DNA from 4 places in the Candidatus Paralachnospira sp. LCP21S3_A2 genome. Region 2 is predicted to be linked to each of the others. Evidence: riboswitches for the same ligand, from Rfam matches in the RefSeq annotation. Region 2 holds a riboswitch; each other region holds the start of a gene.

The links. Region 2 has a riboswitch for cobalamin ahead of ACTQ3K_RS04290 (sirohydrochlorin cobaltochelatase). Riboswitches for the same ligand answer to the same signal wherever they lie in the genome.
Region 1: linked by a shared signal. The riboswitch ahead of galE (UDP-glucose 4-epimerase GalE) and the one ahead of ACTQ3K_RS04290 (sirohydrochlorin cobaltochelatase) in region 2 are both predicted to bind cobalamin.
Region 3: linked by a shared signal. The riboswitch ahead of ACTQ3K_RS07630 (immunoglobulin domain-containing protein) and the one ahead of ACTQ3K_RS04290 (sirohydrochlorin cobaltochelatase) in region 2 are both predicted to bind cobalamin.
Region 4: linked by a shared signal. The riboswitch ahead of ACTQ3K_RS01225 (leucine-rich repeat domain-containing protein) and the one ahead of ACTQ3K_RS04290 (sirohydrochlorin cobaltochelatase) in region 2 are both predicted to bind cobalamin.

What each region holds. Positions count from the first base shown of each region.
Region 1 is NZ_JBQKGG010000004.1:204,800-212,620, forward strand. It holds gene ACTQ3K_RS05620 (PolC-type DNA polymerase III) at 1-2,908, shown strand, start outside; gene ACTQ3K_RS05625 (metal-sensing transcriptional repressor) at 2,926-3,234, shown strand; tRNA gene ACTQ3K_RS05630 (tRNA-Pro) at 3,362-3,435, shown strand; tRNA gene ACTQ3K_RS05635 (tRNA-Glu) at 3,468-3,539, shown strand; cobalamin riboswitch at 3,678-3,862, shown strand; gene galE (UDP-glucose 4-epimerase GalE) at 4,133-5,152, shown strand; gene ACTQ3K_RS05645 (D-alanyl-D-alanine carboxypeptidase family protein) at 5,206-6,555, shown strand; gene ACTQ3K_RS05650 (riboflavin kinase) at 6,635-7,480, shown strand; gene ACTQ3K_RS05655 (RNA polymerase sigma factor) at 7,537-7,821, shown strand, end outside.
Region 2 is NZ_JBQKGG010000003.1:217,114-224,934, reverse strand. It holds gene ACTQ3K_RS04305 (TPM domain-containing protein) at 1-729, opposite strand, end outside; gene ACTQ3K_RS04300 (hypothetical protein) at 726-1,835, opposite strand; gene ACTQ3K_RS04295 (hypothetical protein) at 2,257-2,826, opposite strand; gene ACTQ3K_RS04290 (sirohydrochlorin cobaltochelatase) at 2,856-4,091, opposite strand; cobalamin riboswitch at 4,272-4,448, opposite strand; gene ACTQ3K_RS04285 (ABC transporter permease) at 4,547-5,431, opposite strand; gene ACTQ3K_RS04280 (efflux RND transporter periplasmic adaptor subunit) at 5,515-7,434, opposite strand; gene ACTQ3K_RS04275 (efflux RND transporter periplasmic adaptor subunit) at 7,437-7,821, opposite strand, start outside.
Region 3 is NZ_JBQKGG010000008.1:45,063-52,883, forward strand. It holds gene ACTQ3K_RS07625 (ABC transporter substrate-binding protein) at 1-571, opposite strand, end outside; gene ACTQ3K_RS07630 (immunoglobulin domain-containing protein) at 568-5,457, opposite strand; cobalamin riboswitch at 5,580-5,779, opposite strand; gene ACTQ3K_RS07635 (uroporphyrinogen decarboxylase family protein) at 5,956-6,918, shown strand; gene smpB (SsrA-binding protein SmpB) at 7,173-7,640, opposite strand; gene rnr (ribonuclease R) at 7,640-7,821, opposite strand, start outside.
Region 4 is NZ_JBQKGG010000001.1:271,740-279,560, forward strand. It holds gene ACTQ3K_RS01220 (cadherin-like beta sandwich domain-containing protein) at 1-2,184, opposite strand, end outside; gene ACTQ3K_RS01225 (leucine-rich repeat domain-containing protein) at 2,481-3,323, opposite strand; cobalamin riboswitch at 3,598-3,791, opposite strand; gene ACTQ3K_RS01230 (hypothetical protein) at 3,909-5,039, opposite strand; gene ACTQ3K_RS01235 (sensor histidine kinase) at 5,080-6,459, opposite strand; gene ACTQ3K_RS01240 (response regulator transcription factor) at 6,461-7,114, opposite strand; gene rnhA (ribonuclease HI) at 7,378-7,821, opposite strand, start outside.

The DNA.
Region 1 (7,821 bases), on a different contig from region 2:
CATGGACGAGCCGCCGGTGGAGGAGGTGCTTCCCCGGTTTCTGGACTTTTGCGGTGCTGCAGTCATGGTGGCCCACAATGCGTCCTTTGATATGAGCTTTATCGAGTACAACGCCGAGCAGATTGGGATCGATTTTAAGCCCACCATTGTGGATACGGTGGCACTGGCCAGAATCCTGCTGCCGGAGTTAAAGCGGTTTAAGTTAGATACCGTGGCGAAGGCACTGAATGTTTCTCTGGAGAATCATCACCGGGCGGTGGACGATGCGGAGGCAACGGCTCATATTTTCACGGCCTTTATCGAACGGCTGGAAAAGCGGGAGGTCATGACGCTGGGACAGGTCAATGCGCTGGGTGCCATGTCGGTGGATATGGTAAGGAAAATGCCAACCTATCATGTGATCATTCTGGCGAAAAGTGAGGTGGGACGGATCAATCTGTACCGGCTGATTTCCATGTCCCATCTGACGTATTTTTCCAGACGGCCGAGAATCCCCAAGAGTGAGCTTATGAAGCATCGGGAGGGGCTGATCATCGGCTCGGCCTGTGAGGCAGGAGAGTTATTCCAGGCTGTTCTGGAGGGCGCCCCCGATGAGGAGCTGGAGCGACTGGTAAAATTTTATGATTATCTGGAGGTGCAGCCCATCGGCAACAATGAGTTCATGCTGCGGGAGGGCAAGCACGGAATCAAGGATCAAGAGGATCTCCGGAATCTGAACCGGAAGATTATTGCGTTGGGTGATCAGTGGGGAAAGCCGGTGGTTGCTACCTGTGATGTCCATTTTCTCAATCCGGAGGATGAGATCTACCGTCGGATCATTATGGCAGGCCAGGGCTTTTCCGACTGCGATTTCCAGCCGCCGCTGTATCTGCGGACCACGGAGGAGATGCTGGCAGAGTTTGATTATCTGCCGCCGGAAAAGGCATATGAGATCGTTGTCACCAACAGCAACATGATCGCGGAGCAGTGTGAACGGATCGCACCGGTGCGGCCCGACAAATGTCCGCCGGTTATTGAAAATTCTGATGTGGAGCTTCGTACCATGTGCTATGACAGGGCAAAATCGATTTACGGGGAGCCGATCCCCAGGGTGGTAGAGGAGCGGCTGGAAAAGGAGCTTCATTCCATCATCACCAACGGATTCGCCGTAATGTATATCATTGCCCAGAAGCTGGTGCATAAGTCCAACGAGGATGGCTATCTGGTGGGCTCCAGAGGCTCAGTTGGATCCTCCTTTGTGGCAACCATGTCGGGAATCACAGAGGTAAATCCACTGCCGCCTCATTATTACTGCACAAAATGCCATTATTCCGATTTTGATTCGGAGGATGTAAAAAAGTTCGCCGGCGGAGCCGGCTGTGATATGCCCGACAAGATCTGTCCGGTCTGCGGGGAAAAATTAAAGAAGGATGGCTTTGACATCCCCTTTGAGACCTTCCTGGGCTTCAAGGGTGACAAGGAGCCCGATATTGACCTGAATTTCTCCGGTGAGTATCAGAGTAAGGCCCATGCCTACACGGAGGTCATCTTCGGAAAGGGACATACCTTTAAGGCGGGTACCATCGGTACGCTGGCGGATAAGACGGCGTTCGGCTATGTGAAGAATTATTTTGAAGAGCGCGGCCAGAGGAAGCGGAATGCGGAGATCAACCGGATCGTTCAGGGCTGTGTCGGTGTCCGAAGGACAACCGGCCAGCACCCAGGCGGCATCGTTGTTATGCCTCACGGAGAGGAGATCAATTCCTTTACTCCGGTGCAGCATCCGGCCAACGACATGACCTCCGATATCATTACGACACATTTTGATTATCATTCCATCGACCATAACCTCCTGAAGCTGGATATTCTCGGACACGATGATCCCACCATGATCCGTATGCTGGAGGATCTGACCGGTTTAAATGCAAGAGAGTTTCCGCTGGACTCCAAGGAGGTTATGAGCCTGTTCCAGAATACGTCGGCGCTGAAGATTGAGCCGGAGGATATCGGAGGCTGCAAGCTGGGAGCATTGGGGATCCCGGAGTTTGGAACAGATTTTGCCATGCAGATGCTTCTGGATGCCAAGCCTACCTGCTTTTCCGATCTTGTCCGGATCGCAGGACTGGCTCACGGCACCGATGTGTGGCTGGGCAACGCCCAGGATCTGATCTTAAGCGGGCAGGCGACCATTCAGACGGCCATCTGTACCCGAGACGACATTATGATCTACCTCATCGGCATGGGCATGGACAAGAGTCTTTCCTTTACGATCATGGAGGGTGTCCGGAAAGGCAAGGGCCTGAAGCCGGACTGGGAAAAGGCCATGCGGGAGGCCAATGTGCCGGAGTGGTATATTGAATCCTGTAAAAAGATCAAGTACATGTTCCCCAAGGCCCATGCGGCGGCTTATGTGATGATGGCATGGCGGATCGCCTACTGTAAGGTATTTTATCCGCTGGCCTATTATGCGGCATTTTTCAGTATCCGTGCGTCCGGCTTTTCCTATGAGCTGATGTGCCAGGGGAGAGAGCGGCTGGAGTATCATCTTCAGGATTATAAAAACAGGTCAGACAGCCTGTCCCAGAAGGAGCAGGGAACGCTTCGGGATATGCGGATTGTTCAGGAAATGTATGCCAGAGGCTTTGAGTTTCTTCCCCTTGATATTTATCGGGCAAAGGCAGACCGTTTCCAGATCATTGACGGAAAGCTCATGCCGTCCTTAAGCTCCATTGACGGACTGGGCGGAAAAGCGGCGGAGGCCGTGGTGGAGGCGGTGAAGCGTGGCGAACGGTTTTTATCACTGGAGGATTTCTGGCAGAAAACGAAGGTGCCGAAAACAACCATCGATCTCATGGCAGAGCTTGGAATCTTCGGGGATCTGCCCAGAAGCAATCAGCTGTCGCTGTTTGATCTGGAGTTTACCGGATAGAGAAAGGGAGAATCACTATGGAATGCAAAAAAGACTGCTGCAGCTGCGGCAAGATGAAGCATCGGGATGAAAAGGAATATAAGGATCTGATCCATCGTCTGAACCGGATGGAGGGGCAGATCCGCGGGATCCGCTCCATGGTGGAGGAGGATCGCTACTGCGTGGATATCCTGACTCAGGTTCAGGCAGTGAGTTCCGCGTTGAATGCGTTCAGCAAGACCCTTCTCTCCAGTCATATCAAGACCTGCGTGGTGGAGGATATCCGGGACGGAAAGGAAGAGTCCGTGGACGAGCTGTGCCGCACGATCCAGAAACTGATGAAATAAAACAGGCGTTGAGCGGGCGGCAAAACCGCCGCCCGAACCTACCTGAAAAAGCGTCTCAAAAAAATTGAATAAATTGCAAAAAAAATATTGACAATTGAAATAATTTGAGGTATTATAATGGACGTAGCGAGGCGTGGCTCAGTTTGGTAGAGCGCCGTGTTCGGGACGCGGAGGCCGCAAGTTCGAATCTTGTCGCCTCGACTCTACTACATTTTATCAGTTTAATTGAATATGGCCTGTTGGTCAAGCGGTTAAGACGCCGCCCTCTCACGGCGGAAACAGGGGTTCGATTCCCCTACAGGCTACGAAAACCAGTAAATCTTGTATTTACTGGTTTTTTGTTTACAGGAACATACCAACGTTTGCTTGACAGCAACTTTAGCGGTTAAAAAACGTTTTGGTGTTGCATATCACGATCTGCTGTGGTATACTTGTTTTGTGCAAAACGAATTGCCGTGTCAAGTGCCCGCACAGGCGGGGAAAAGGGAATCAGGTGTAAGTCCTGAGCGATCCGGTCACTGTAAGCAGCGAGCGTGCTTCATATTCCATTGCAAACCCTATCATGCGAGAAGGAGAAGCGCCGCAGAGAACTGTAAGTCAGGAAACCTGCTTGATACGTGAGATGGGCTTCCGTGTAAAGCATCACATCCAACAGGGAAAAAATTTTCCTTTCGGTGTCAGCTTATGGGTTAAGCAGACATGTGTTTTGATCTCAATGCAAATGAATGCACAACTTCGTTACCGAGAATGAGTTCGGGCGCAGAGCGTTCCTACTCGCCGGGCTGACTGCCTGTGCGCTGTGCTTCCGGGCTGTGTGCACATTCAAAGAACGGACTGGGGCGCACCACAATGGTGCGCCCTATTTAAATTTTATCAGGATTTCATAAGGAGGAAGGCTATGGCAGTATTACTGACAGGAGGTGCCGGTTATATCGGCACGCATACAGCCATTGAAGTGGCAGACAGCGGATATGAGGTGGTGATCGCAGATAACCTGGCAAACAGCTGTAAAGAGGCTGTGAAGCGGGCAGAAGAGATCTGCGGAAAGAGGCTGTCGTTTTATCAGGCGGATGTGGCAGACCGGGAAGCACTGGAGAAGATTTTTTCGGAGCATTCCATTGAAGCAGTGATCCACTTTGCTGGACTGAAGGCGGTGGGAGAATCGGTGGAGAAGCCGCTGGAATACTATCGGAATAATCTGGACAGTACCCTGACGCTTCTGGAGGTCATGAAGAAGTATGGCTGTCATCAGTTTGTATTCAGTTCTTCGGCGACGGTTTATGGTACGCCGGAGCAGGTTCCGCTGACGGAGGACATGCCCACAGGAAGAAGCTGTACGAATCCTTATGGCTGGACAAAGGTGTTTATTGAACAGATCTTAAAGGATGCGGCTCATGCCGATCCGGAGCTTTCGGTGGTTCTTCTTCGGTATTTCAATCCCATCGGTGCTCATGAAAGCGGAAAAATCGGGGAAAATCCCAACGGAATCCCCAACAATTTAATGCCTTATATCTCCCAGGTGGCCGTGGGACGGCTGAAAAAGCTTCGGGTATTCGGAAATGATTATCCGACACCGGACGGAACCGGAGTCCGCGATTATATCCATGTGGTCGATCTGGCGAAAGGACATGTGTCAGCGCTTTCCTATGCCGGAAAAAACAAGGGGGTTGAGGTGTTCAATCTGGGGACCGGAATCGGATACAGCGTGTTAGATATTGTGAAAACCTTTGAACGGGTAAATCAGATTGAAATCCCTTATGAGATCACGGAGCGCCGGGCCGGCGATATCGCAGAGTGCTATGCAGATGCCTCCAAGGCAGAAAAGATCCTGGGATGGAAAGCAGAAAAGAGCCTGGAGGATATGTGCCGCGACACGTATCGGTGGCAGAAGCAGAATCCAAACGGTTATCAGGGATAGAACCGGGGCCGGAGGCATAGGATAGGAACAAGAACCTCCGGGGGACTGGTAGGATGAAACGATTGATAAAGAAGACAGCAGGAATCCTGCTGTCTCTTTCCATGCTGATGACGGCTGTGGTTCCGGGAAAGGCACAAAGCCGATATGCAGAATGGAATCATGCGGCAGGAAGTGAAGCAGAGCAGATGTCTGGAGAGACGGATCCGGAACAGACAGATTCAGAACAGACAGATCCGGAACAGACAGAAACAGCACAGCCATCGAATGGAACCCGTCCAGCGGGAGCACCGGAGATCACGGCGCAGTCCGCGGTTCTGATGGAGGCATCCACCGGGACGATCCTGTATGAGAAAAATGCAGAAGAAGCCCTTCGGCCGGCCAGCATTACGAAGATCATGACGCTGATTCTGATCTTTGACGCACTGGAGTCGGGAGCGATCACCCTGGAGGAGCCAGTGACCACCAGTGCCCATGCAAAGTCCATGGGCGGCTCCCAGGTGTTTCTGGAGGAGGGAGAGGTTCAGACGGTGGAAACGCTGATCAAGTGCATTGTGATCGCCTCCGGAAACGATGCGGCGGTCGCCATGGCAGAGCATATTGCCGGAAGTGAGGAGGCCTTTGTGACGCAGATGAATATGCGGGCAAAGGCACTTGGCATGACAGAAACCGTCTTTGAGGACTGCTGCGGGCTGACGGATTCGGCGTCCCATCTGACCAGCGCAAGGGATGTAGCGCTCATGAGCCGGGAACTGATCGTCCGCTATCCGCAGATTGAAAAATACAGTACCATCTGGATGGAAAATATCACTCATAACACGAAGCAGGGAAGAAAGGAATTCTGCCTGTCCAATACCAATAAGCTGCTGAAAATGGGAAATTCCTTTACGGTGACCGGACTGAAGACCGGCAGCACCAGCCTGGCGAAATACTGTTTTTCCGGGACAGCCAGACAGGATGGCATGGAGCTGATCGCAGTGATCATGGCGGCACCGGATTATAAGGTACGGTTTCGGGAGGCAGCGGCGCTTTTGAATTACGGATTTGCGTCGTGCAGTCTGTATCAGGACCGGGATGAGATCCGGGAAGTGCTGTCCGGGATCCCGGTGAGCGGCGGAACAAAGCAGAAGGCGGATATCCGTTACGGAGCCCCGTTTTCTTATCTTTGCATGAATGGAGAACAGCCGGGAGACATCGAAAAGGTATTGACGCTTCCGGAGCAGGTTGAAGCACCGGTGAAGGAAGGAGATCCCGTCGGAATACTGGAATACCGGATGGGAGAAACCGTCATCGGCAGTGTGGAGATCCAGGCGGCGGAATCTGTCGAGGCGGCCGGGATCGGGGATTATCTCCTGTGGCTGTTCCGGGCAATGACACTTCGGAGGATGGATACAGAAGCAGCGTAGGATCAGTGGCAAAAAAGCGGAAGAATGACAGGAGATCCGCTTATGTCGGCTTCGAATCAGACAGAAAGAGGATTAGATATTGAAACATACGGACCGATATGAGAAAATAGAGCGAGCCTGTGTGGCATTCGGGCGGTTTGATGGTGTTCATCGCGGTCATCAGGCGGTGCTTCGCCGCCTGAAGGCTCTGGGCGGCTGTTCTGTGGCGGTGAGCTTTGAGACAGAGAACAAGGTATTGACCACAGAAGAGGAAAAAGCATATTTCTTCGCACAGGAAGGGATTGATCAGATGATCTCGGTGCCGGAGCCGGATTGTCCGGCGGGGACTTTTGTAAAAGAGGTTGTGTCAGAAAAGCTGGGAGCAGAGATTCTGGTCATCGGCGAAGAGCATGAACATCGGGAGGAAATCTGCCGGGCGGCAGAGGAGTCTGGAATCCGGGTGGAGCTTGTGAAGACCGTAGAAGATGAAAAAGGCACGATCACTACGAAACGCCTCCTTCAGGCATTTAAAAATGCCGAGTTCGAAAAGTACAGACAGCTTTGCGGCCATCCGTATCTTATCATGGGCGAGGTAGTCCACGGGAAGGCTCTGGGGCGTACTGTGGGAATGCCTACCGCCAATCAGAGTGTGATCTTAAAGAAGCGAAAGCCGGAAAGCGGCGTTTATGCGACTATCAGTCATGTGGCAGGCGGCACTTATCGGAGTCTTACCAATATCGGAACGAGGCCGTCGGTGGATGATTCCGGTGTGGTGACGGTGGAATCCTATCTGCTGGATTTTGACCGGGACATTTACGGCGAGGAGTTCTGTCTGGAGGTCTGGAGATTTATCCGGCCGGTGTATAAATTTAAAAATCTGAAAGCAGTCAAGGAACAGGTAAAAAAAGACCTGGAGCAGGTAAGAGAATCCTGGATTTGTGAATGACCGCTGAAAAATGGCGCTCTGTGGCGGGATGATGTGACGGAAGGGAAGTGAACGGTATGGCTGTCGATGAAGAAGCTTACAGACGATATCTGTGCGGAGATGAAACCGGGCTTGAGGTATTGATGAAAAAATACGGTGACCCGCTGACCTTATACATCGACGGTTATCTGCATGACGTTCACGAAGCGGAGGATTTGATGATCGAAGTTTTTTCCTATCTGTTTACGAAAAAGCCCCGTATTCGTGATGGTGGATTTAAGCCCTATCTGTATAAAGCAGCGAGGCATATGGCCCTGCGCCATAAAAGCAGATGGAAGCGCTTTTTCAGTCTTGACGATCTG
Region 2 (7,821 bases):
CTCGTTCTGGTGAAGGCTGCCCTGCTTCAGATACGTCCTGCTGCTGACCGTCGTCTGGGTTTTGCGGTTATGGCTGATGATCAGCGTAATGATTCCGGCGATCACCGCTGCGATTCCCAGATTCATGAACAGCGTGCCCGGCCGGAACGCTTCTGCCAGACTGTCCTGCCAGCGGATCTTCTTATAATCGCTGCTGTCATAATCAACGAAAGACTCCCGTTCGGAATCATAATAGCCGTTGTCCGCCGACTCGCCGCCGGTGAGGCACTTCTCGGCCTCCTTCACGAATGCGGTACAGGAGCCGTAATAATCCTGATCAGAAACGTGCTCATACAGCACATCCAGCGTGCTCTCGATCTCATTATCCGTATACTGCTCGATTCCGGTTCCGGCTGTACTGATGTAGATCTGGCGGTTATCCATATCGATCAGGTAAAGCACGCCGGAGCCATTGGATTTTTCATAACCAAATCCATGCTCATCAAAGAAATCATCGGCATACTCCATGGAGCTTTTGCCTTCCGCATCATCGGTAGTTACTATGATGAGATCCTGCCCGATCCGCTGTGCCGTCTCCACCAGCAGCTCCTGAAGCTCTGCTTCCTCCTCCTCTGTCAGGAGATCTGCATCATCATAAACCTTCTGCTCTTCACTGTCGAAGCCGCATAACAGCGTACCCGCTGTCAGAAGCAGCAGCAGAAGCATGGAAATTTTTCTCAGCTTTTTCATACGACACCTCCGATAATATGGATCAACGTCAGCAGAATCCAGATTCCGGCCGTCAGTCCGCCGAAGAAGCCTGCCATGCGCCCCTTGCTCAGCGGCAGCGTACCCACCTGCTTTCCTGTCTGTCCGTTAAGGGCAAACTGATACGTCTTATCTTTATACCGGTAGTTGAGCATCCAGACCGGCAGCATGACATACTCCGCCTTTTCCTCATCGATCCTCAGATTCTGCTGAACGATATTGACACCGCTGTAGCCTGTTATCGTTGCCATAGCCTCATCGACTGCATATTTCCGCACCCGGCCCTTTCCACGCTCCTCCATATCCTTATCTGTCTGGGAATATACCTCAGCCAGATAACCGGAAAGATACGGCATTTCAAATTTTTTCAGATCCTCATAGTGGAACGGCTCCAGAAGATCCATGGTCTTATCCTCCATCTTTTCGGAGGCGTCCATAGGAATCTTTGTATAACCGGCATCCACATCACGCCGTACATCAAAATGGTCGGTGTATATGTATTCCATGTCGCGGGTTCTTGTCGTCCGGGTTCTGGTACAATGGGCATGAAGCTTTACATTCGCCTTATAATCTACCAGCCAGAACGGAACGTAGATCCCGGTCATCTTTTCCATGGTATTTGCACTCTTAAAATCCTTCGGTGTAAACAGGCCCTTCTTTGTCCATGCCTTGAACTTCTCCAGCGCCTGCTCCTTTGTGATCTTAAACGGAATGACCTCCACCGGGCATTTCTCCTCCAGCACATCCTCCATCAGCGTTGTATTTCCGCAGAAGCTGCACATGGTTGCCGCCGTCAGTTCATCTGTCACCACCTCTGCACCGCAGGACGGACAGATATAACGCTTCACCTTCATGGAGGGTCCGGTTTCGCCCTCGGCCTTTGCTCCCTCCTCTTCGGTTTCTACCTTCTGCGCTTTTTCCGCTGCTTTCTCCTCAGCCGTTTCTTCCCGCTTCTCCGGATCTCCGAACTGCTTCTTATACTCTTCAACGGAAAGCGTCGTTCCGCAGTAATCGCAGGAAAGCTTCTGCGTTTCCGGATTAAACAGCATCGGTGCGCCGCAGGACGGACACTTATAATTGATTACCATGAATGGCTCCTTTCTTCTCCATAGCTTAGTTGCCCCCTTTGCCTCCTCCATCATAACACAGACTAAAAAACCATTCAAGAAAGAATCCCGTCATCCAGCGAGATCCCTGCTCTTTCGTGTTCATATTTTGTTCAAATATCATTCAAAATCTTTTTACAGTCTGGGCACGATTTCTTCACGTTTCCCACCTATACTGTAACCATAAGAAACAGACAAGACATTCACAAAGATTTGAGCAAAGCATTTAGCTGTTGCGAAAACTTTTTTTCATACCGAGCTGAGTTATCAGCTCTCCTCCCTTTTTACTATTATATAAAAAATCTCCTGTTCCTCGTCAAAACAGGAGATTTTTTATGCCCCGGAAACGCTTTCCGGGGCATGAACTTTCTATGAACTATCTGTCATTCAGGGACAATCCTGTTTATTCCTCTGCCTTTACCGGATTCGATACGCTCACCTTATGGTCATACCACTTTCCTTTTTTCCCGATCAAGGCCAGATCAAACTCTTCATCAAGAGCCGGAACCGGAATATCAAACCCGTATACCTCTTCGGTCGAACCACCTTTGTAGGTTACTGTATCGGTGGTCGGCTGCAGCAGCTCTGCACCCTCCTTCTGGGCATCTGCGGCCGTTCCGGGGAACAGATTGACAATGCTCTTGGAAACCAGCGATACATGAAGCGTCATAACACCGTTTTCAACGGTCAGGGTTCCTTTTCCGTCGCATGCTTCATTCGCGTGGAACATACTGCTGTCAGTATTGAACTCCGCTTCGTAGGTTCCGTCCTCCAGCGCTGCTGTTTTCGATGCCTCCGTTGCCGCCTCTGTGGCAGTCTCTTCGGTCGCTGTCTCTGTCTCTTCGATTGTTGTTTCTGCTGCCACGGTTGTTTCCGCTGCCGCAGTTGTTTCATTCTTCTTGGTTCCGCAGCCTGACAGCAGCAGCGCTGTCAGGGCGGAAGCACACAGGATCACTGTGAGTTTTCGTTTCATATCTGATTCTCCTATTGCTGATGTCTCAATTATTTTGCAAGCGCGTCAGCAGTATGTGCAACATAAAGCGCCTGGATAGCATCGATCTCGCCCAGGCCTGCGATCTGGCAGTCAATGCTGTCAAACTTTCCGGATGCTTCAAACTGGCTCTTCCAGGAATCGTCATCCTCACCAGCCATATCGTTGTTTGCATGATCGCCTGCTACAACCATCAGAGGACGAAGAATGATCTTCTTGTAGCCGGCAGCGGAAGCTGCCTCGATCACTGCCTCGCATGCAGTCTCCTCAGGCTCACCCTCAACGGTTCCGATGAAGACGTTCTCATAGCCAAGCTCCTTCATCTGAGTCTGCATCTGGGTATAGGAAACCTTTGCATTATGAGAGGTTCCGTGGCCCATGAATACGAATGCCACACCGTCCTCCTTTGCTGCATCCAGAGAATCAAAGCCTGCGGTCTTTACTGCTTCTGCGGTAACGGCTTCTGCAACAGCCTTCTTGTCTGCATTTACAACGGTCTCATCCTCTCCCACTTCGCCGAGCAGGGGCTCTGCGACCTTTACAGACTCGAATTTATCCTTATATGCCTCAACGGTTTCCATCAGCTCGTCATACTCTGCGCCATGCATTAAGTGCGTCGGCTGAACGACCAGATTCTTTACGCCGTTGTTTACAGCACGCTCCAGCGCCTGCTCCATGTTGTCGATGTGCTCATCGTCACGGGCCTGGATATGGTTGATGATGATCTGAGCAGTAAATGCTCTTCTTACGGACCAGTCAGGATTTGCTTCCTGAAGCGCATCCTCGATCCCCTTGATATCCTTTACACGGCTGTCATTAAAGGAGGTACCGAAGCTTACAACCAGAAGCTCATTCTCACCGATCTCGTCCTGGTTTCTGGGATCATCCTTGGAGGCATCGCCGGTATCTCTTCCGAAATAATCAGGATCTGCGTTCTCGCCCTCTACCAGCTCCTTCTGTGCATCCGTTAACGCATCCCATGCTTCCTTTGCTGCCTTGCACTGCTCATCGGTCTGGTCGTTTCTTGTCTGCACATAGATGGCATCGATCAGCTCAGCTACATGATCGGCTGCTGCCTGATCATCGTTTGCCTTTGCTTCTGTCTCTGTTTCCTGTGCCTCAGTTGTCGTCTCTGCAGCCTTTGTGGTTTCTGCTGCTGTTGTCTCGCTCTGCTTCTTTCCGCAGCCTGCCAGCACAGATGCTGTCAGAACAGAAATGCAGAGAACTGCTGTGAGTTTTCTTTTCATCTTCGTTTTCTCCTCGTATCTTTGTTTTTTTGTTTTCCGAAAAGCGGATCCTTCAGAATACAGGCCGTGATGCTGAAAAAAAATCTCAATATAAAAATCCAGCGTAAACTTCACGCTGGATTCCCCTTGTTATCGTTTTATTCGATACTGGATCAAATCCTCGTGACCCGGAACACCTTGTTCCTGTATCACAGAATGGCAGGTCTCCTGGCTTACAGTTCAAACGCATACCGCCGTCTTCCCGATGACTCAGTGACATACTGGCAGTACCCTCCTGTATACAGTGACGAGATCGCACAGGCCTTTCACCTGTTTCCCTATTCTCCGCATGGCTGCGGCACCATCTGCTTCCTTATTCCGTTTTCAGACAGATGTATTATAGCACGCATCTTAAAAAAATCAACCCTTGTTTTACCGAAAATGATAACTTCTTAACAGAATTCATCCCGGTCTCTTCACTGCACCGCATACTGTCCCGGTTCTCCCTCCGGGATCATGCTGTTCATCATCCGGCAGGCATACTCTGCTGTCTCTTCCGCCCATATCTGTCCGGAATCCTTCTTCCTTTCCTCTGCAGCGTTTTCCCGATCCAGCCGTATCGCCATTGCCTTCGGCTCCTCCAGAGCATACACCTGTGCCCAGGTGCTTTCCGGGATCACAACCAGACCGCTTCCTGCCTTCTCTGCCCCCGTTTCCGCAATTCCGACGACCTGATAAGGGATCCCGTTTACCTCGATCATTCCACCCAGCGCTTCCTTCCCGTCAAAAAGCTGTTGTCTGGCGCGCTCATTGAGCACTGCCGCACGCACGCCGTCTGTCTGGTCTTTTTCCGTCAGGCCGCGCCCCTCGATAATATAGAGATCGGCAGCCGAAAAGAAATCTTTCCCGGCGCCGATGACACTTCCGCCCTCCAAAGCCGCCGTTTTGCGCCAGACCGTATCTCCGGCCTCCCGCCAGTAAAAGGCTTCCGCCTCCGCGATCCCGTCTGTCTCCGAAAGAATCGGTTCCATCTGATCCGCCAGGTCATTTAAGCGCCTGCTTCCGGAGCCGCCGGTTTCGGATACCGCAACGCTGCACCTGATTCCGTTTTCACAGAGGGCCAGTGCCGCCGAATCCGAGCCGAACAGACCGCCGAAGGAAACGGCTGTTTTCTCCTCTCCGTTTCCATCCGGCCGGTTATTTTCTCCGGAACGGCCATTTTCGTTACTCGCCGATACCCTTCCGCCGGAATCGGCGGTCTGCTTTTTCCCGCTCTGTCGTCCCAGGAAAAAACAGAGACCTCCGATTCCGGCGATAAAAATCAGGAGCCCAAGCCCTGCGATCATTCGTTTGTTCTTCATGACTCCTCCTTTTAAAAATGCTCCGTCATCCTACGCTCCGGCACACTCTGCTTTCATTCTGTCGTCTCCGGTATGCTCTGCTTTCATTCTGTCGTCTCCGGCACGGCCTCTGTCAGCGGCTCCGCCGTCTCTGTGGTTTCCTCCGGCCCGATCTCCATCTCTGTTCCGTAAACGATCCGTGCCTTTGCCCCGGTCTTTACCCCATCCGCTCCCGGCTCTGCCAGATAATCGGTTTCCGCCAGGCCGGAACAGATCTCGAGCTTTGTTCCGAGAATGGTTCTTCCGGTCTCCACTGCCCGTTTTTCCAGCCGTTCATCTGCTCCCATAACATAGGCAAAGGCCTGCCCATGCTCATAAAAGATCATTTCTGCGGGAATCACCAGAGTCCCCGATTTTTCTTCCCCGGACGGAAACAAAACACTGACCGGTTCGCCCGCGCGGAGAACCTGTTTTGCTGCCGATGCCCGGAAACGGTAGCAGCTCATAGCCGGATTTCCGCTGCTGCTTTCCGTCTCCTCCGGCTCTCTCGAAACGGAAGAAAGCTCCGCCTCCAGAGAAACCAGCTTTCCGTCCCGCTCCAGAAGGACCGTCACCGCTTCTCCTCCGAAAACGTTCTCAAACAGCGCTTCTCCGAGAAGTCCCTCGATATGGACACCCTCTGCTCCCTGAAAGGTCAGCACCGGCTGTCCGAAATGAGCGGCCTCCTCCGGTGTCCGGACCTCCGATGCCGTTCCTGCCTGTGAAGCAGTCACCGTACACGCCGCGATTTCCTTTTCCAGTGCCTTTAAGGCCGCCTCTTTTTTCCGAATTGCCAGCTCCAGCTTTTCATATTCCAGAAGCCGGTCGCTTAACAGCTTTGCCAGCTCTTCCTTTGTATAACCCTTCGGTTCCTCCAGACCGCCTAAAGCCTCCTCAAGCTGTCCGTCATCAAACACTCCGTCAAAATCCGGGATTTCCGGTTCCTCCGGCTGAGGCAGTGTTTCCCTGCCGGACTGGGCGGGTTCGGTCTCCTCCGATTTTGCCGGCCCTGTCTCTTCTCCCGATTGAGACGGATCACTTTCCTCCGGCTTCGTCGGCTCCTTCTCTTCTCCCGGCTGAGAGGGATTACTTTCCTCCGGCTTCATCGGCTCCTTCTCCTCTTCCGGCTTCGTCGTCTCCTTCTCCTCCTCCGGCTGAGAGGGATCGGTCTCTCCCTTTACGGCTTCTTCATATGCTTTCCCGTCAAACTTCCAGATAAGTAACGGTGCATCCAGCGTCTCCTCATTTTCCACGATCACAAACTGCCCGCATTTTTCCAGCCTCATAAGAGACACCAGGACTGCCGCCTCCACCTCGCCTCCACGTTTCAGATAATAGGAACAGGGATCCTCCGCCGTTCCCCTTCCCTGAAAGGGAATGCTCTCCGCCGTGATCCGCTCATAAACCACAGGTACTTCCTCCCGGCCCCGAATCGTTTCAGGATCGGTTTTCTGATTCTCTTCCTGATTGATTTTCAGATCGGTTTCAGGACCGGCTTCACGATTTGTTTCCGTCTCATAGCTTACGGTAAACAGGTTGGAATCCATCCCACGACCAAGCCCGTCCATGACCGGCCTCGTCTGCTTCAGGGTCAGAATATAGGCCGCCAGCCGCCCCAGATAGATCTCCTCGTTTTTCCGGGTGAGCTCCGTCCGGTTCCATTCCTCCTGAAGCCCTGAACTGTCATAGCGAAGAAGTGCCTCCCCGGCTGCCACCGACTGTCCGGCGCATACATACACCTCTGCCACCGGACGCTCCTGCGTCTCATAATAGGACTTTACCATCCCAGAAACTGCCTTCGCCTCCACGGTCTTTGCCGATGACCACTGTCTGTCCCGAAGCGCTTCCACCGAGCAGACAGGCACTGCCGTCTCCTTGGGGATTTTCCGAAAAAACAGAAGACCGCTTATGATTCCAAGGAGCAGGACTGCGAAAAACAGGAGGCCAAAAAGGATCCTCCGCTTCCATGCTTTCATGACGTTCATGCTCAGCCCTCCTCTCCGAAATCCGCCTGCTGTCCCTCCCGGAGATTTGCGCCCGGCCATGCCACATAATCCGTTATGGAAAGGCCGCCGGTGATCTCACAGGCACTGTGCCGGTCATTATATGCACCAAGGGTCACTGTACGCTTTTCCAGCCGCCCGTCCCGGCCTGCTGCCCAGACCCAGGGGGATCCGTCCAGATCAGAAATGTAGCCCTCCGGAAGAAGAATGATTTCTGTGACAGACAAGGGCTCAGAGGGCTTCTCCGCAGAACTGTTTTGACTGTCTAAAACAGAGCCTGCTTCGTTTTTTAGCTCTGCATAAACATGCTGTCCCGGGAAAAACTGCTCCGCCCCCTCCAGAACCGCATGAACCTGATACTCGGATAAA
Region 3 (7,821 bases), on a different contig from region 2:
CGCTGTACTTTCCGGCATAAAGAATCTTTCCGTCGTTCATGGCAGTCACCGCATCCTCAATATACCAGCCGGATGCCTGAGTTCCGCTTAACCGGATCGAATCCAGGGCATCGATGGAATCAAACAATGCCATGGCAGAGGTGGCCGCCAGATAGATCTTATTTAACGGCTTCTGGAGCACGATGATGTCCGGATCCAGCCCCTCCGGTGCTTCCTTCCCGTCGGGAACCACCAGATATCTGGCGCTGTCATGAACATCGATCAGAGAATAGCCGCCCTCATAATTGTATACATCAAAGCACTCCGCATAGGTCAGCTCCATGGTGGATTCATAAGTCAGTCCGGGAAGCTCCGGTGCATTTTCGTCTTTCTGAGCTGCCTTGCTGCTTTCCTCAGCTTCCGTTTCTCCGTCCGCCTTTGATTCGCTTTCCTTTGTTTCCGCTGCTTCGGCCGTCGTCTCGGCCGCAGCCTTTGTGGTCTCTGTATTTTCTGCCGTCCGGCTGCCGCAGCCCCCCAGAAGGAGGACTGCTGACAGGGCCAGAGCGGTCAGGCGATAAAACTTCTTTCTCATGATCTGCTCTCCTGCTGCTTTGCTTCTTTCACGGCATCCTGGAACAGCTCGTCTGTTTTTTCCTCACAGCCGAACAGGACACCATAAACCTTGATCCACTCGTATTTTGCAAGATCCGTCTTTTCATCTGCGGAACGGTCCACGATCACCGGAATGTCAAACATGGCAAACTTCTCAGTCAGATCCTCATAAAGCTTTGTCTGTGCTTCCACAGAAAGAGGCTCATCGGTTTCCTCCGTTTCGCCTGCGGCTGCCTTGTCGGTTTTTGTTCCGGTCACAGCCTTTGCTTCAGTCTTTGTCCTGTCTGCATTCTCGGTACCGGTTTCTTCCTCCCTGGGAAGAAGCTCTGCCGGCATAAGAGCCAGATTGACTTCCTGCTTGATCAGAGTCTTAAAGTCTGGCATATCAAAGAGTCCGCCATAAACGATCTCTGCCGTCTTTTCGCCCTGCTCTGCTTCCATCTTCTGAACGATCTCGGGAACCTGGCACTCCTCCTTCTCCATGCCGACTGCTGCCACCATGTCTAACAGACCCAGCTCCTTCATGGTCTCCAGAAGTGTTTCGTCAGCCACATAGGCCTTCCGCTCTGTGATCCATTCTTCTTCATCGCTCTTCTTCTCAGAAGCAGATTCCTTATTCTTTGTATCGTCCTTCTTTGTATCAGAGGTCCCGTCTGCATCCTCGTCCTTCTCAGGCATCTGAACCAGGATCATGTCGTCCTCCAGACCAACAGGAACCTCCACGCCGGCCGGGATCAGCAGATATTTTACCACATTGCCCTTATAGAGCTCTGCGGCCTTTTCTGCCTCGCTGGGAACCAGCTCCTCACCGTCCACGATATCGCTGTCAGCCGCCTGTCCGGAGAAATCTTCTGTTTCTTCGGCAGCATCTGTCTTCTTGCTTTCCGTCTGATCTGCCTTGTTATCTGCCGTGCTCTCGGACTCCTCAGACTCCTGTTTTTCCGGATCTCTTGCCGTATCCTTTGTGGTATCGATCTCCAGAAGCACAATCCCCTGATCATAATGATAAATCTTAAAATACTCGGCATAATCCAGCTTGGTCTCGGACTGATACTCCAGACCAATGATCTCCGGTGCTTCCTCATCCAGCTTCTTGTTGCTGTTCTCCCCGATGGACTGTGCTCCGTCCACAGCCAGATATACGAAGATGCTGTATTCGATCTCATGGGCCGCGCTCATCTTCGTGGTCATGCCGATAATCTTGTTATTCTTATTTAATGCAATGGGAATCGTAACCATTGCCGATCCGCCGCTCTTTGTGGTGTAATAGGTGTTTCCGCTTGCCTTTACATACTGATAGGAGCTGCTGCTGAATACCAGTGTCGCATAAGCCTGACCGTTCTTCACGGTAATCTTGTTGCAGGAGATCCGAACCTTTCCGGTTCCGCCAGACCAGGAAAACTTGTCGGGTTTATATACGCCGTCCGCCAGTCCGGTCGCGCTGTCCACCTTAGCTGTAGAACCGCTGGTATCGGATTCATACTTGGATTCATGATCTTCCTTGCCGTCATTGTCCGGAATCGTATTGTTTCCGTTATCAGTTCCGTTGTTTCCGGGCTCGGACGGCTTTGTCGGATTCGAAGGATCCGCAGGCTTTGTATTATCCACATCACCGATCTTCTTCAGGGTATCGGAGTTAAAGGTCAGGATCCGGTCATACCAGATTTTATTTTTTGTCGAATATGCAGCCACGGAAATTCCCTTGTCCAGTGCTTCCACCGGTACGGTATAGGTATATTTTCCATCGGCATCCGTCACAAATGGAATCCACCTGGATGCTGCCGCAGCGGCTGCCTCCTCCTTGGTTCCCATATACAAATAACCGTATCCGGTTCCGCTTAAGGTCAGAACCGCGCTCATCTTTCCATCTTTAACGGTCAGCACACAGTTCACCACGCGGAACATGGCGGCGCTGGAGGTAACATCCATGGTGTAGATGCCGTCTGCCGGAACATTCACGCCGGGATTCGGATCGACCGGATTGGGATCAACCGGATCCGGAAGGTCCCCTGTCTTCGGCAGGATTCCGTTAATATGAAGCGTTCCTGCCTTGACTGCCCAGGTACCGCTCTTGGACAGATGCACCACGTAATTCAGATCCTTTCCGAGATCTGCGGTGGGAATCGTAAAGGTAAAGCTCTTATATCCGCTGGCAATATCAGAACGATCCACGGCTTCTGCCGCTTTCGCATTCTTTTCCGAATCCGGATCGAACACTTCGCCGATATACAGCTTGTCATAATTTCCTGCCTGGGTAACCATGGTCACCGTCGCGGTATCGCCCTTGATGGTAAGACTGCTCTCCCGCTCAAAATTCAGGCTGTAGGTATTGCTTGCCGGATAAGCCGATCCGTAAAGATCATAAATACCGTCTGCAGAAGTATTGGCATTTCCGGCCAGGTTGGGAATGCTGATAAACAAGTCTCTCGCATACGTAAACCAGCTGTTTGCGGTTCCCGGTGTCACCGGAATATTCATGCCCTGCTTTTCTGCCGGAACCGTAAAGGTAAAGGTTGTCAGACCGGTTTCCGCCGAATAGCTTCCACTGATCACCGGTGTTTTATTGGAATCCGCCTGGACCCCGAGGTAGAGACGGTCATACTCTTTTCCGGTCACATTCAGGGTTACGATCACGGAATCACCCTTTAATACTGCCTTGGAGCTCTGGATATTCAGCTTCTTGGAGGCAGTTCCTGTTCCGCCCTCTGTCAGTCTGATCTCATTTTCTGCGGTGGGAATGGTTTCAATTCCCTCATCAGGAATATAGATCCAGAGATCCTGGTTTGTGTACCAGCTTCCGTCCTTCACTTTATGGAGAGCTACAGGCAGAACCGCACCCTTCTGGCTCTTCGGTACGCGGAATGTGAAGCTCCATCCACCATCCGTCAGTTCTGTTCCCCGGATCACCGGAGTCTTATTTTCCTCATCATTTTCCCCGAGATACAGCTCATCAAACGATGTATTTTTTGTGGTAATGGTGATTTCCAGCTCATCGCCATCCTCTACAACCCTGGAATCAGCGATTTTAAACATTGTGAACACCGCGCCGCTGTTCTTTACTACGCAGACAGCTGTTCCGGTCACGGCCGGTGCCGTCGCGATCACCGCACTGACAGAATTGGTAGTCACCGTTGTTCCGGTGCTGTCTGTGATCCGGCAGCGATAGCTTCCTGCCATCGCCTCGCTCATAGTAAATCCATAAGAAGCGGTCTGTGCACCGTCTCCGTCACAGTTTACCCATTCGGTTCCATTGTTCTTCTGCCACTGATAGGACAGGGTCACGCCCGCTTCTCCTGCTGCCTCAACCGAAAGTGTTACAGGCTTTCCTGCCTTAACGGTTACATCCTTGGGCTGAGTCGTAATATTGATCACCGAAGGCTTCTTGAAATCGGAAAGCTTCGGAAGCTTAAACGCCAGCGAACTTGTAACACTCCAGGTTCCCTTGGAAGCACTTCTCGGGACAAAGTGGACTTCTCCTCCTGCCATGGAAACAGGTACCGTAAAGGTAAACTTCTGAAGCTTGTCGCTCATAGTCGGATCCTCTGCCCCAAGAACGACCGGCTCCTTCGTTTCATCATTCCGGTCTCCGATATAAATTGCATCATAGGAGAATTTTCCACTGCTGGCAGGCTTCACCCAAATACTTACCTCCAGACGGTCTCCCTTTACCGTAACCCTTGATGCACCGATTTTAAACATCGAATAGACCTGTCCGGGCTTCTTGGTATCATCACTCGCATAAACAGCGGATACTCCATCATCGGAAACATATCCCTCCTGTTCGCTTGCCACGCTTACCTGTACGTTCTCGGAAACGGTTCCGATCTTTCCCTCAGCTGTTACCTTGCAGCGGTACAGACCGGCCGTCTCAGCACTCATGGTAAATTCATAAACTGCCACATTGGCTCCCTGACAGTCTGTCCAGGTCGCACCGTTGTCGCTGCTCTTCTGCCACTGGTAAGAGGCCGTTCCGGCAGCTGCCACGGAAAGCGAAACTGTTTCTCCGCTCTTCTTCGATGCTGCCTCCGGCTGCTTTGTCAAAGTTGTTACATCCGGAATGCTGAGCCAGAGCTCATTATCATTCCAGGTTCCCTTATCTGAACGATACAGGGTAACGGGAATCCAGGTATTTTTCTTTGATAACGGTACCTGGATTGTAAACGTCACGGGACTTCCGCTTCCGCTGTACTGTACGGTCTTCCCTTCATCACTCTTTAAACCAAGATAGATTCCATCGAAAACTTTTTTTCTGCCTGTATGAAAGGTGATCTCAATCTGATCTCCTTTTACCGTGCAGACCGCATCTGTGATCGGAAACATCCCGTATTCGCTGTATCCGTCCTCGGACTCAGGATTACTTTTCAGCACATTAACACCGGTAATCGCCATAGTCGGTGCCACTGCAAGTCCTGTCTCCCTTGCTGCGAAAAGTGCGATCTCCTCAATGGTCTCCGCTGCATCAGCTGCAGTTTTCTGTATCTTCTTTACTTCTTCTTTTCGTACAGATGCTGTCGGCTGCACCGTTTCCGCTTCTGCCTCCGTCGGTTCTTCTGCGGTCTCCGTCTCTGCATCTGTTTCCGTTTTGGTTTCTTCTGGGTCTGTTTCTCCGGCTTCTGTCTCCACGGAAGACTCTGTTTCCGGAACCGTTTCCACAGTCTCAGATTCTTTCGTTTCCGGTTCTGTCCCGGTTTCTTCCTCCGGTTTCTGCTCCGGTGCTTTTGTTTCCTCCGGTATTGTCTCTTCCTCGGCTGCCGTTTCAGATTCTTCCAAAACCGACGATGACGATGCCCTTACATAGGAAACCGGAGAAAGCGCCATAGAGCAGGACAGCAGCAGAGCCAGAATACTCATGCCTCTACGTTTCATAATTCCTCCTGTCTGTGTCATTGCACAAAAATATCGGCCCCAGGAAGCGGCCGTGTACCCGTCGGTGAATCTGAATAAAATTCGCAGCTTTATTCGATGAACCCTGTGCTTTCTTCGGAAGCAATTCACCAACCTTTTCAGCAGGTTTCCTGACTTACAGATCTTCGTTTCCCCGCGCCTTCTCATATGGACTTTCCTCCATACAATGACATCCTGCAGGTTCACTCCCTGATTACAGTGGCCGGACCGTCCGGGCTTCCCACCCGGTTCCCTTTTACCCGTATGTCTCCCGCCATACGGCACTGAAAATCCTGTGTTCTTCCGGGTATTATAACAAATTGCTCCTGTTTTGGCAACGGGCAAGATAAATTTTACCGGCCGCTGCCTTATAAAATCTGGTTGATTTTCCCGGTGCTTCTGTATATAATCAAACTATAACTAATCATATTAGTGGCGGGATCTCTTCAAATCCTGCTGACCGATGAAAGGAGTCTCACTATGACAAAGAAAGAACAGGTACTTGCGGTTCTGAACGGCGAGCGCCCCGATGAAATGCCCTGCGGCTTCTGGCTTCACTTTCCTGCCGGAAATGAATATGGCCAGGCTGCCGTTGATACCCACCTGAAATTTTTCCGGGAAAGCGGAACCTCTCTGTGCAAGATCATGAATGAAAATACGGTTCCGAGACAGACCGAGATCAACTGTGCCGCTGATCTCAATAAGATGAAGCCCATCTCCCATGATGATCCGATCATCACCCGTGAAGTGGAGCTTGTAAAGAACATCTGCAGCAAAATGAACGGAGAAGCTGTTATGCTGATCACCGTTCACGGGATCATCGCTTCCGCATTCCATGCACTGGTAGGTGTGGAAAAGAATTTTGAAGAAAACCGTGCGATCCTGGTGGAATATCTCCGTGAAAATCCGGAAGGCATGAAGCATGTATTCGGCATTCTGGCTGACTATCTGACAACCCTTTCCAAGGAATGTCTGGCTGCCGGCTGTGACGGCGTTTACTATGCTGCTCTCGGAGGAGAAGATTTCCTGCTCACCGATGAGGAATTCGAGACCTTTGTAAAGCCTTACGAGCTTCAGATTCTGGAGGCCGCCAAGGATGCGCCCTGCAACGTGCTCCATATGTGCAAGGATCATCTGAACCTGAACCGCTACAAGGCATACGATGTTCCGGTTTACAACTGGGGCGTATTCTCCGACAATCCCAGCCTGATCGAAGGCCGGAAGATCTTTGGTGAAGACAAGGTATACTTAGGCGGTCTCGATGACCGTGACGGTGTGCTGGTGGACGGAACCGATGAGGAAATCATCGCCGCCGTTCATGAGATCATGGATACCTTCGGCGATAAACGCTGGATCCTCGGTGCCGACTGCACTCTGCCCACTGATGTAGACCTTCATCGCCTCCATGTGGCAGAAAAAGCTGCTTCGGAATATCGGAAATAAAATCCTGTCACAGCACCTCATGGAAATTGTGTGTGTGGTGTAAGCCTTCGCCTGCACGGCTCTGCTTTCTTCGCCGTTGCTTCCGGCGTTCGCCCTCCACGGCTCTGCTCGACGGTACATCCTTCGCCGTTCCCATCCAGAAAAAACTTTGTTTTTTCTGGATGCGGGCGTTCGCCCTATAAAAAGATCGGTCATCTGCCTTTCGAAAGCAAGCTTTCTTCGGCATTGACCGATCTTTTTGCACGGCTCAGTGCTTATCCCAAGTTTCTGATTTTAAATTCTTTTTCGGCTTCGCGTTTCTGATCTTTTTTGGCGATGTCGGCGCGTTTGTCATAAAGTTTTTTTCCGCGTGCCAGACCGATTTCGACTTTTACAAGGCTTCCTTTAAAATAGACCTTTAACGGTACAAGTGTGCAGCCCTTTTGCTGGATCTTTCCGATGAGCTTATTGATCTCATATCCATGGAGCAGAAGCTTCCGAACCCGGAGGGGATCCTTGTTGAAGATGTTTCCTTTTTCATAAGGACTGATGTGCATACCGTAGATGTAAACCTCTCCCTTTTCGATCTTCACAAAGGACTCTTTGATACTGCATTTCCCCATGCGGATTGATTTCACCTCTGTTCCTGCCAGGGCGATCCCGGTCTCATAGGTGTCGTCAATGAAGTAATCATGGTATGCCTTCTTATTATTAGCCACCAGCTTATAACTTTCTTTTGCCATTACGAATCCTCCTCCGGCATAAAATCAATGGTACTGCCCACCCGGTCAACTGCCATGACGCGGACACGGATCTTCTGGCCCAGCTTATAAATCTTTCCCGTTCCGACGCCCACAAGGCGGTACTGTTTTTCATCAAACTCATAGTAATCGCTGTCCATGGCTGCCAGAGCGATCATTCCCT
Region 4 (7,821 bases), on a different contig from region 2:
GGGATCGATCTTGATGACCTTCAGGGCACCCTTGGAACCAAATCCGCCGGTGGACCAGCCGATATACAGACGGTTATTGTAAATAACAGGGGTACTTACCGATGCACCGCCCAGCTCCAGAGGCGCGATCAGGTTTTCCAGATCCAGGGTACCGTCATCCGCAATGTTAAAGGAATACAGTTTTCCGTGGCCGCTGATAAAATAGATTCTCTTGTTGTAATACGTCACACCGCTTCGTCCGCCGTCGATCACCACCGACTGAACGGTTTCACCGGTTACCTTGTCAATGCAGAGAAGACGACCCTGATCCGTCTGGTTCGCCGGTCCGGAAGCTGCAACAAATACATACTTCTCATTGCTCCATACATCGTTCCACCAGATGTTTCCGTTGGAATCCATATTTCTCCAGGTTGCATCCTTGGCCTCATCGCCGACGGTCGGATCTTCATCCTCAACAGAAATGCATACCAGAGCGCCGTTGCCCTGAAGTCCGAAATAAATGTAGCCATCGGAATAACGGATCGGGCTGTTGGAGGAACCGCCGTTTGGATCGGTATAGACCCAGAGAGATTCCATGGTATCTGCATTGAAGCACTGAACACCGCCGTTGATCGGTACAAAAATCATACCGTTGCCATATGTAGAAGGCATTAAGTTAAAGCCTGCACCGTCCTTTGTGGTGGCGCTGCCGACTACATTACCGGTTTCCTTGTCCATCTTATAAATGGTATTCTTGGAAAAGGTATACATGAAGTTGCCTGCAATGATCGGGGTGCTTCCGGAGCTGGGAGTTACCGATACGCCGGTCTGCCGTTCCCAGACAACCTCGATGGCACTGCGGTTGATGGGGGTCTTTACATTTACGATGGAATTATTATCCTCACCGCAGCGTGCCCCCGGATAGGTCGGGTTGTACTGGGTCAGCGGATCGGATTCCGGAGTTTTTTCCAGGGTAAAGGTCTTTATGGTATCCTCGGAAAGATTCAGAAGATTTCTGCCGTTTTCGTCCTGCTCGTTCTTCGGAGCCTTATAGCTCTGGTATCCCCTGGCCGTTACGGTGTAGATGTAATCCTCCTTGGGGTACAGCTTATAGGTTCCGTCTGCCTCCGGGATCACACGGGTCTTTCCTTTTGTACCGCGGTACAGGGCGAACAGTGCGCCGTCGGTCTTCAGATCAACGGTCAGGGTCACCGCCGACACCTGATTAATAGTAACGGTGTACTCCTGGGCAGCATCCGAACCGTTCTTTACGGAGACGGTCAGCTTGTTCTCACCAGGCTGAATCGGAAAGTCATAGGTTCCGTCCGCCGATTCCGTTCCGTTGAACAGGAAGGCTGTTCCGTCTGCTCCCGCCAGCTCCGATGCCTTTACCTTTACGCTTGTCACATCATCGATCACATTCACGGAATAGTCTGTAACCAGCTTGCTGAATCCAGGTGTAAAAGCAATCGCAGCCCCATTTGCATCCGTCAAAGTCAGACCGGAAAGCAGAGCCTTTCTCTTAACGTGGATCTTATAGGTCTCGGATACAGATCCGGAGGCTGCTGTCAACGTAACTTCTGCTCCCTTTGCACCCTTTGCGATCAGTTTTGGAAGGGAGGTAAGGGCGGCGGTGGAGGTAGCCTTCACCGTCTTTGCCGCACCGTCGATATCCGTATAGGTGTAGGTCAGTGTTACGCCGCTTGCCGCAGCAGCGATTCTCGCTCTCGTCCGGAAGTAGGTGCTGGAAGCCTCCCAGTAAACAACCGTCTCTCCGTTCTCGTCAAAATCCGGGGATAAACCAACCTTGTCATTGGTCTCGAGACCAAGTAACAGGCTGTGAGTTTCCTCTTGTGCAGAAAGCGCGCTCTTATTTTCCGGTTCCTGAGGTTCTGCCTCTACATCAGCATCAGTCCCCTTATCCTTCGCCGCTTCAGCTGCAGGCTCTGCAGCCTTGCCCGCTGCCTCTTCTGCCTTTCTCTCTGCTGCTTTGTTTTCTTCTGCTTTGGTTTCTTCTTCTCCGGTCTCCTCCTTCGAAGCCTCTGTCTGCTCTTCTGTCTCTGCATCCTGGACCGCCTGTGCAGAAGCTTCCACTGCAGTCTGTGCAGGATTATCCGCGGAGGCAGCCAGAACCGGGCTTGTTCCCACACTCAGCACCATGCTGAGGCTTAACAGAAACGCAAGCCATCGTTTGGTTTTTCTCATACTTCATTCTCCTTTCTTCTCTATCTGTCAAAGAACACGCTTCATAAGCGGTTCTTTAAGACCTCACTCAAGATCCATACACTTTTTTATAAAATAAAGAAGAGCTTCTCCGAAGAGAAGCTCTTATATTTCGCCATGATACAATACGCCCTGCTCCTCTGGATCTTTTTGAAACAGCAGGTCATACGGGCTATCCGCACTTCCGGACATAAAATTCCTTCCGGCTGGCTCCGGGATCTAACCGGATCACCTATCAATTACCAACGTAAACTGTATCGATGTATTATTATTCAATTTTACAAATATTCTATTTCCATACCGTATTCGTTCGCGTAAGCCTCCATCCGGCTTCCCTTCGGACATCGGATCACACAGTTTTTATTGGTAATCCATTCTCCGATCACTTCCGGATCTCCCGGTACCTCCAGAACCTTCAGTCTGGAACATCCATGGAATGCCCATTTTCCGATGGTTTTCACGGTCTCAGGCACACGAACATATTCTAACGCCTTGCATTTGAGAAAAGCTCCCTCACCAATATCTGAAAGCTCTCCGGGAAGCTCCAGCTCCGTAAGGCCGCTGGCATAAAACGCTCTCGCGGCGATCCGTTTTAGATGCTCCGGAAGATGCAGGGTTTTCAGCTCTCCGCATTTATAAAATGCTTCCCTTCCGATCTCCTCCAAACTGTCCGGCATAACAAGCGCCGATAATTCCTTACATTCTGAAAATACACGATTCGGCAGCCGCTGCACCTGATTATTCTTTTCAAATTCTACTTTTCCAAGACGCTTGCAGCCGTAAAACGCGGCATCCTCCATTTGCGAAAACGCTGACGGAAAACTCACAGTCCGCAGATTGGAACAGCCAAAAAAGGCTTCCTTTCGGATTGTACTGAGATTGGGAACGCCTACCTTTCTAAGGTTTGTGCAGTTATAAAATGCCTGTCCACGGATCTCAACTATCTGCGGCAAAAACACGGTTCGCACCTTGATATTGTTTTTCAGAGCCTCTCTTCCGACGATTCTGTAGTTTTCATCAATTTCCAGATCTGGCACTGCCCGCCGAAGTGCCTCCTTCCGCTCTAAAACCTGCTCCGTCATGCCGTACACTCCCATCGCTTTCTTGTTTTTTCTATCCACACTGTCTTCTCTCTGATATATCGAACAGTGTTTCAAAACAATCCTGCATCGGATAATTTTTTCCGGAAGCCCTGCACCGGACTTCTTCATACGGGTTTTCTTTCAGCAGGAATCATTCCTGCTTTTTTTGTTTCATAGGATGCACTTTCCTGTGAAATAAAAAAGCCGCCCACAGGCGGCAAATATCTGTCCAAAAAAAGTGTCCTTTTAACAGAAATTTCTCAATTCCTGAATTGCTCTTTTTTCTGCACATTTCTTTCGCCGTGACCCGCAGCACTGAAATACAGTCAAAGCAGGTTTTCTGACTCCGGGTTTCATCGTTCTCCCCGCCTTCCCAGTTTCCCAGTGGCATTTCAGGGGATCACTCCGCCCATACAGTAACGGCATTGTCCAGGACTCTCACCTGATTCCCTTTTAACCTTCGCTCCGCTCAGAGGAGTCTCCGGCACTCTGACTTCTGCAAAACTATTGCCTAGTTTTCGTGTATAGTTTAACACGTTCCTCCGAGCCTGTCAATTCATTCCAGATATTTTCGGGAATCTGAAACTTTCAAACGGAAATTTCCAGAATTTTTCTCCCCCTTTTTTATTGCACCGTCCAGTATGCCTTGATCATCCGGTCGGCAATTCTGGTTACATCTGCCATGTCTGCCAGTACCAGATCCATGTGATGGCGTGGATTTCCCTGGAACATCAGGCTCTCTGATTCCTGGATCAAAACCACAGCGTAATCCTCACCTGGAAAGCTCCAGATATACGCCGTCCGGCCCCGCTCCCGGTCCTCTTCGCTTGGTGCATAGACCAGCCGCTTTTCTCCCGGCGTTTCCCCCAAAAGCGCTTCGTATAGGGGATTTAATGCCTGAGCAAGCAACGGATACCGGCTGCCGGCTGTTTTTTCCCTTGCCAGCGCACAGATAGCTTCGCCTGTCTCCTCCATCTTTCCCGGTGTCCCGCAGTTTACATAAATCCGGACGGGAAGCCCGGTTTCTGCGTCCAGATAAAGCTTCATGTATCCGCCGCTCCAGGTATAATCAGCCGTCCAGACTGCCGCACTTTCATTGGCCCGGAAGGACATGGTGAGGGGAAGCTCGGAATCCCGGAGTGCCTCAGCCCCATCGTTCTCTTCGATCTGTTCTCTGCACAGATTTCCCATCTGCCAGAAGATCATCCGTGCGATATCCTCTGCCGCTTCCTCACTCAGTTCTTCCTTTGACGGCTCCCTTGTCTCGACACTGCCGCCCAGTAGACGAAGCCCGGCCAGTGAAAGATCGGTCACTGCCGGAAACCGTTCTGCCAGACGGATTCTCGCCTGTGTACTGTCTGCTCCGTCCGCAGGGACTGCTTCCGAAATCCGGTCGGTTTTCGTATCGCCTCTTTCACCCGGATCCATGCCGTTTTCCGAATTTCCATCCATGGCTGTGACTCCTGCGTTTTCCGAAACCACCCAGCCTTCCGAATCGGAGGCTCCTGCAGTTTTTCCGCTGTCTGTCGCAGCCTCCGGATCTGCCGATGAAACAGGATCGGTTCCTCCCGGATTCTTTGCCGTCTGCAAAAGCCTGTTTCCCGACGGATCTGCCACCGTCACCGTCGTACTCATCAGCCTTTCCGTCTGCCGCTCCAGTGCCTTATGGGCAATTCCCATGCCGGCCGCTCCCAATAAGACCAGGATTCCAAACACCGCCAGTCCGCCCAGGACCTGCCTGACTTTCTTTTTCATACAAACGCCTCCTTTCTGCCTTTGATTTTTTATGATTCCATCAGGTTTCCGTATCTGTTCCTGTTTTTTCTGTTTCTGTTCCGGTTTCTGCTCCCGGGAGCACCAGGGAAACCTCGGTTCCGCTGTTCTCCCGGCTTACGATCATCAGACTGGTATCATGAAGAGCCGCGATCTTCCGGCACAGCGCCAGCCCCAGCCCCGCACCGTTCTGCTTCCGGCTTCTGGACTTGTCCACCATGTAAAACGCTTCCTGGATATGAGGCAGCTTCTCCGCCGGGATTCCCCGTCCGTTGTCCCGCACTGCGATCTCATAGCCGCACTCCCGTATGATTCCAAGAACCTCGACCTGCGTAGCCCCCGATTTTCCGGCATTGTCCATCAGGTTCATGACCAGGGTCTTCATGAGATCCCATTCCATGTTCATGATCCCGTCCTCCCATGATACCGTAAGCGCTGCCTTTCCCGCAAACAGCGGCTCTGTGGTCTCCTTCAGATCCTCGAAAAACTCTCCCGCCGGAATCTGCTCCCGGCAGAACACCTCCTGCCCCAGGGCAATAAACCGGAGCATTTTTCCGGACAGAGCCTCCAGCCGCATTCCTTCGTTTAAAATATAGCCTGCCGCCTCCCGCACCTCGTCTCTGGAACATTCCTTCTGGTACAGCCGGTCGGCATAGCCGATGATGGCTGTCATGGGCGTTTTGATCTCATGGGAAAAATCTCCCATGAACTGTTCTTTACGCTCCGCCTCCAGGGAAAGCTCCTCCACCTTCTGCTCCACTGCCTCTGCCATCTGATTAAACGAGCGGCTCAGCTCCGCGATCTCATCCTGCCCCTGCGCCCGGACCCGTTCCCCGTAATGACCGTCCGCGATCCGGTCAGCCTGTACCTGGAGCCTGCGAATGGGTTTTGCGATCACATAGGCCAGTACCGCCTGAACGAGGGCGCAGACCGCCACAGCCAGATAAATCGCCCGCCGGTATTCCTGCTCCATCAGAGCTTTATCTTCATACAAAAAATCCACCTGCTTGCCGGTGATCAGGCGGCAGGATGTCCCATGCAGCACAACTGCACCGCCAACCAGCAAAATCCGTTTTTCACCACCAGTCACCACGCGGCAGGTTAAAACCTCCGGATCAGCCTCCCCGGACTCCGGCCGAAGTTCCTCCGGAAAGGTGGAAAACAGAACCTCCCCGGTTTCCGAATACAGTACACCGTACCGGTCACCCAGCTGTTCCATGCCCGACTCCTTTCCACCCAGGTAAAAGGCCAGGCGGATAAACCGGTACTGCTCTGTCTCATGGTCGATCTCCGATTCCATGGCCCGCTTAAAGCTTCCGGATACCATGACATATTCTACGCCGCACAGTGCCAGAATCAGGACTGTAATCGACGACAGAAAAATCTTCCCGTACAGCTTCATCTCATACCTCCAGCCGATAGCCCACGCGGAACACCGTACGGATCCGCTCCTCCAGTCCCAGCTTTTTCCGCAGCTTCTGGATATGACAGTCCAGGGTTCTTGTCTCCCCCGTATAAAGCTCATTCCACACGGCTTCGTAAAGCTGTGCTCTGGATAACGCCACGTTTTTATGAGCCGCCAGCTCCGCCAGAATCTCATACTCCTTGACGGTCAGTTCCACCGAAACGCCGGCCTTTGTCACACTCCTGGCATCCAGATCGATCCTCACATCATCGACCTGCACCGTTCCCATGCGCCTGCTGCTGCGTCTGAGCACTGCTTCCACCCGCGCTGCCAGCTCACTCACCTGAAATGGCTTTGTAATATAATCATCCGCCCCCAGCTTAAGCCCCTGAACCCGATCCTTCACCTGACTCTTCGCCGTCACAAAGATCACCGGAATCCCCATGGGACGAATGTAGTCCAAAAGCTCATAGCCGTCCAGACCAGGCAGCATGATATCCAGAAGCACCAGCGCATAGCTGGCCCGCTCCAGGCGCTTTGCCGCTTCCGTTCCGTCCCGGATCCAGTCACAGCCGTAGCCCTCTCCCAGCAAGGTCCGGCACATGAGGATCCCGATGGCCTCCTCATCCTCCACGATCAGTATTTTCTGCATACGCTCCCCCATCTTCATGTCTGCGCTTCCTGTCCTTTTCCGCTTTTTAAACCTCTGATTTTATTACCGGCATCCCGGTACCGATGGTCCGCCGGTTTATCATCTTTCTCTGGTTTTATTCTAGCACAGAAATGTATCAAAGTTGTAAATATGTGAATACCGTTTAATAACGAATTCTTCAAAATTTCCTGTTATACAAAAACAGGGCGTGCTCCTCAACAACGCCCTGCCTCTTCCTTTCTTTTACCGTTTCTCATCTGTTTTTATACGCCGGGATCCACCAGAAGCCCGTCACCGTCCGCCGCCGAAGTAGCCAGCTCATCGCACCGCTCATTCTCCGGGTGTCCGGCGTGACCCTTCACCCAGGTGTAATGCACCTGATGGGGCTCCATGGCTTTTAAAAGCCGCTCCCAAAGATCCCGGTTTTTCACCGGCTCGTTTTTTCCGCGCTTCCAGCCCTTTTTGACCCAGCCCTCCAGCCAGTGCTCATTAAATGCCTTCACCACATAGGCCGAATCGGAAACCACCGTCACCAGACAGGGGCGGTTCAGCGCCTCCAGCCCGGCAATGACTCCCATCAGCTCCATGCGGTTATTAGTGGTTTTCTGATACCCGGCAGACAGCTCCTTGACATGAAGCTTTCCCCTTCCGTCCACGTAATGGAGAACGGCTCCGTAGCCTCCCGGTCCGTCCGGGTTTCCTCTGGC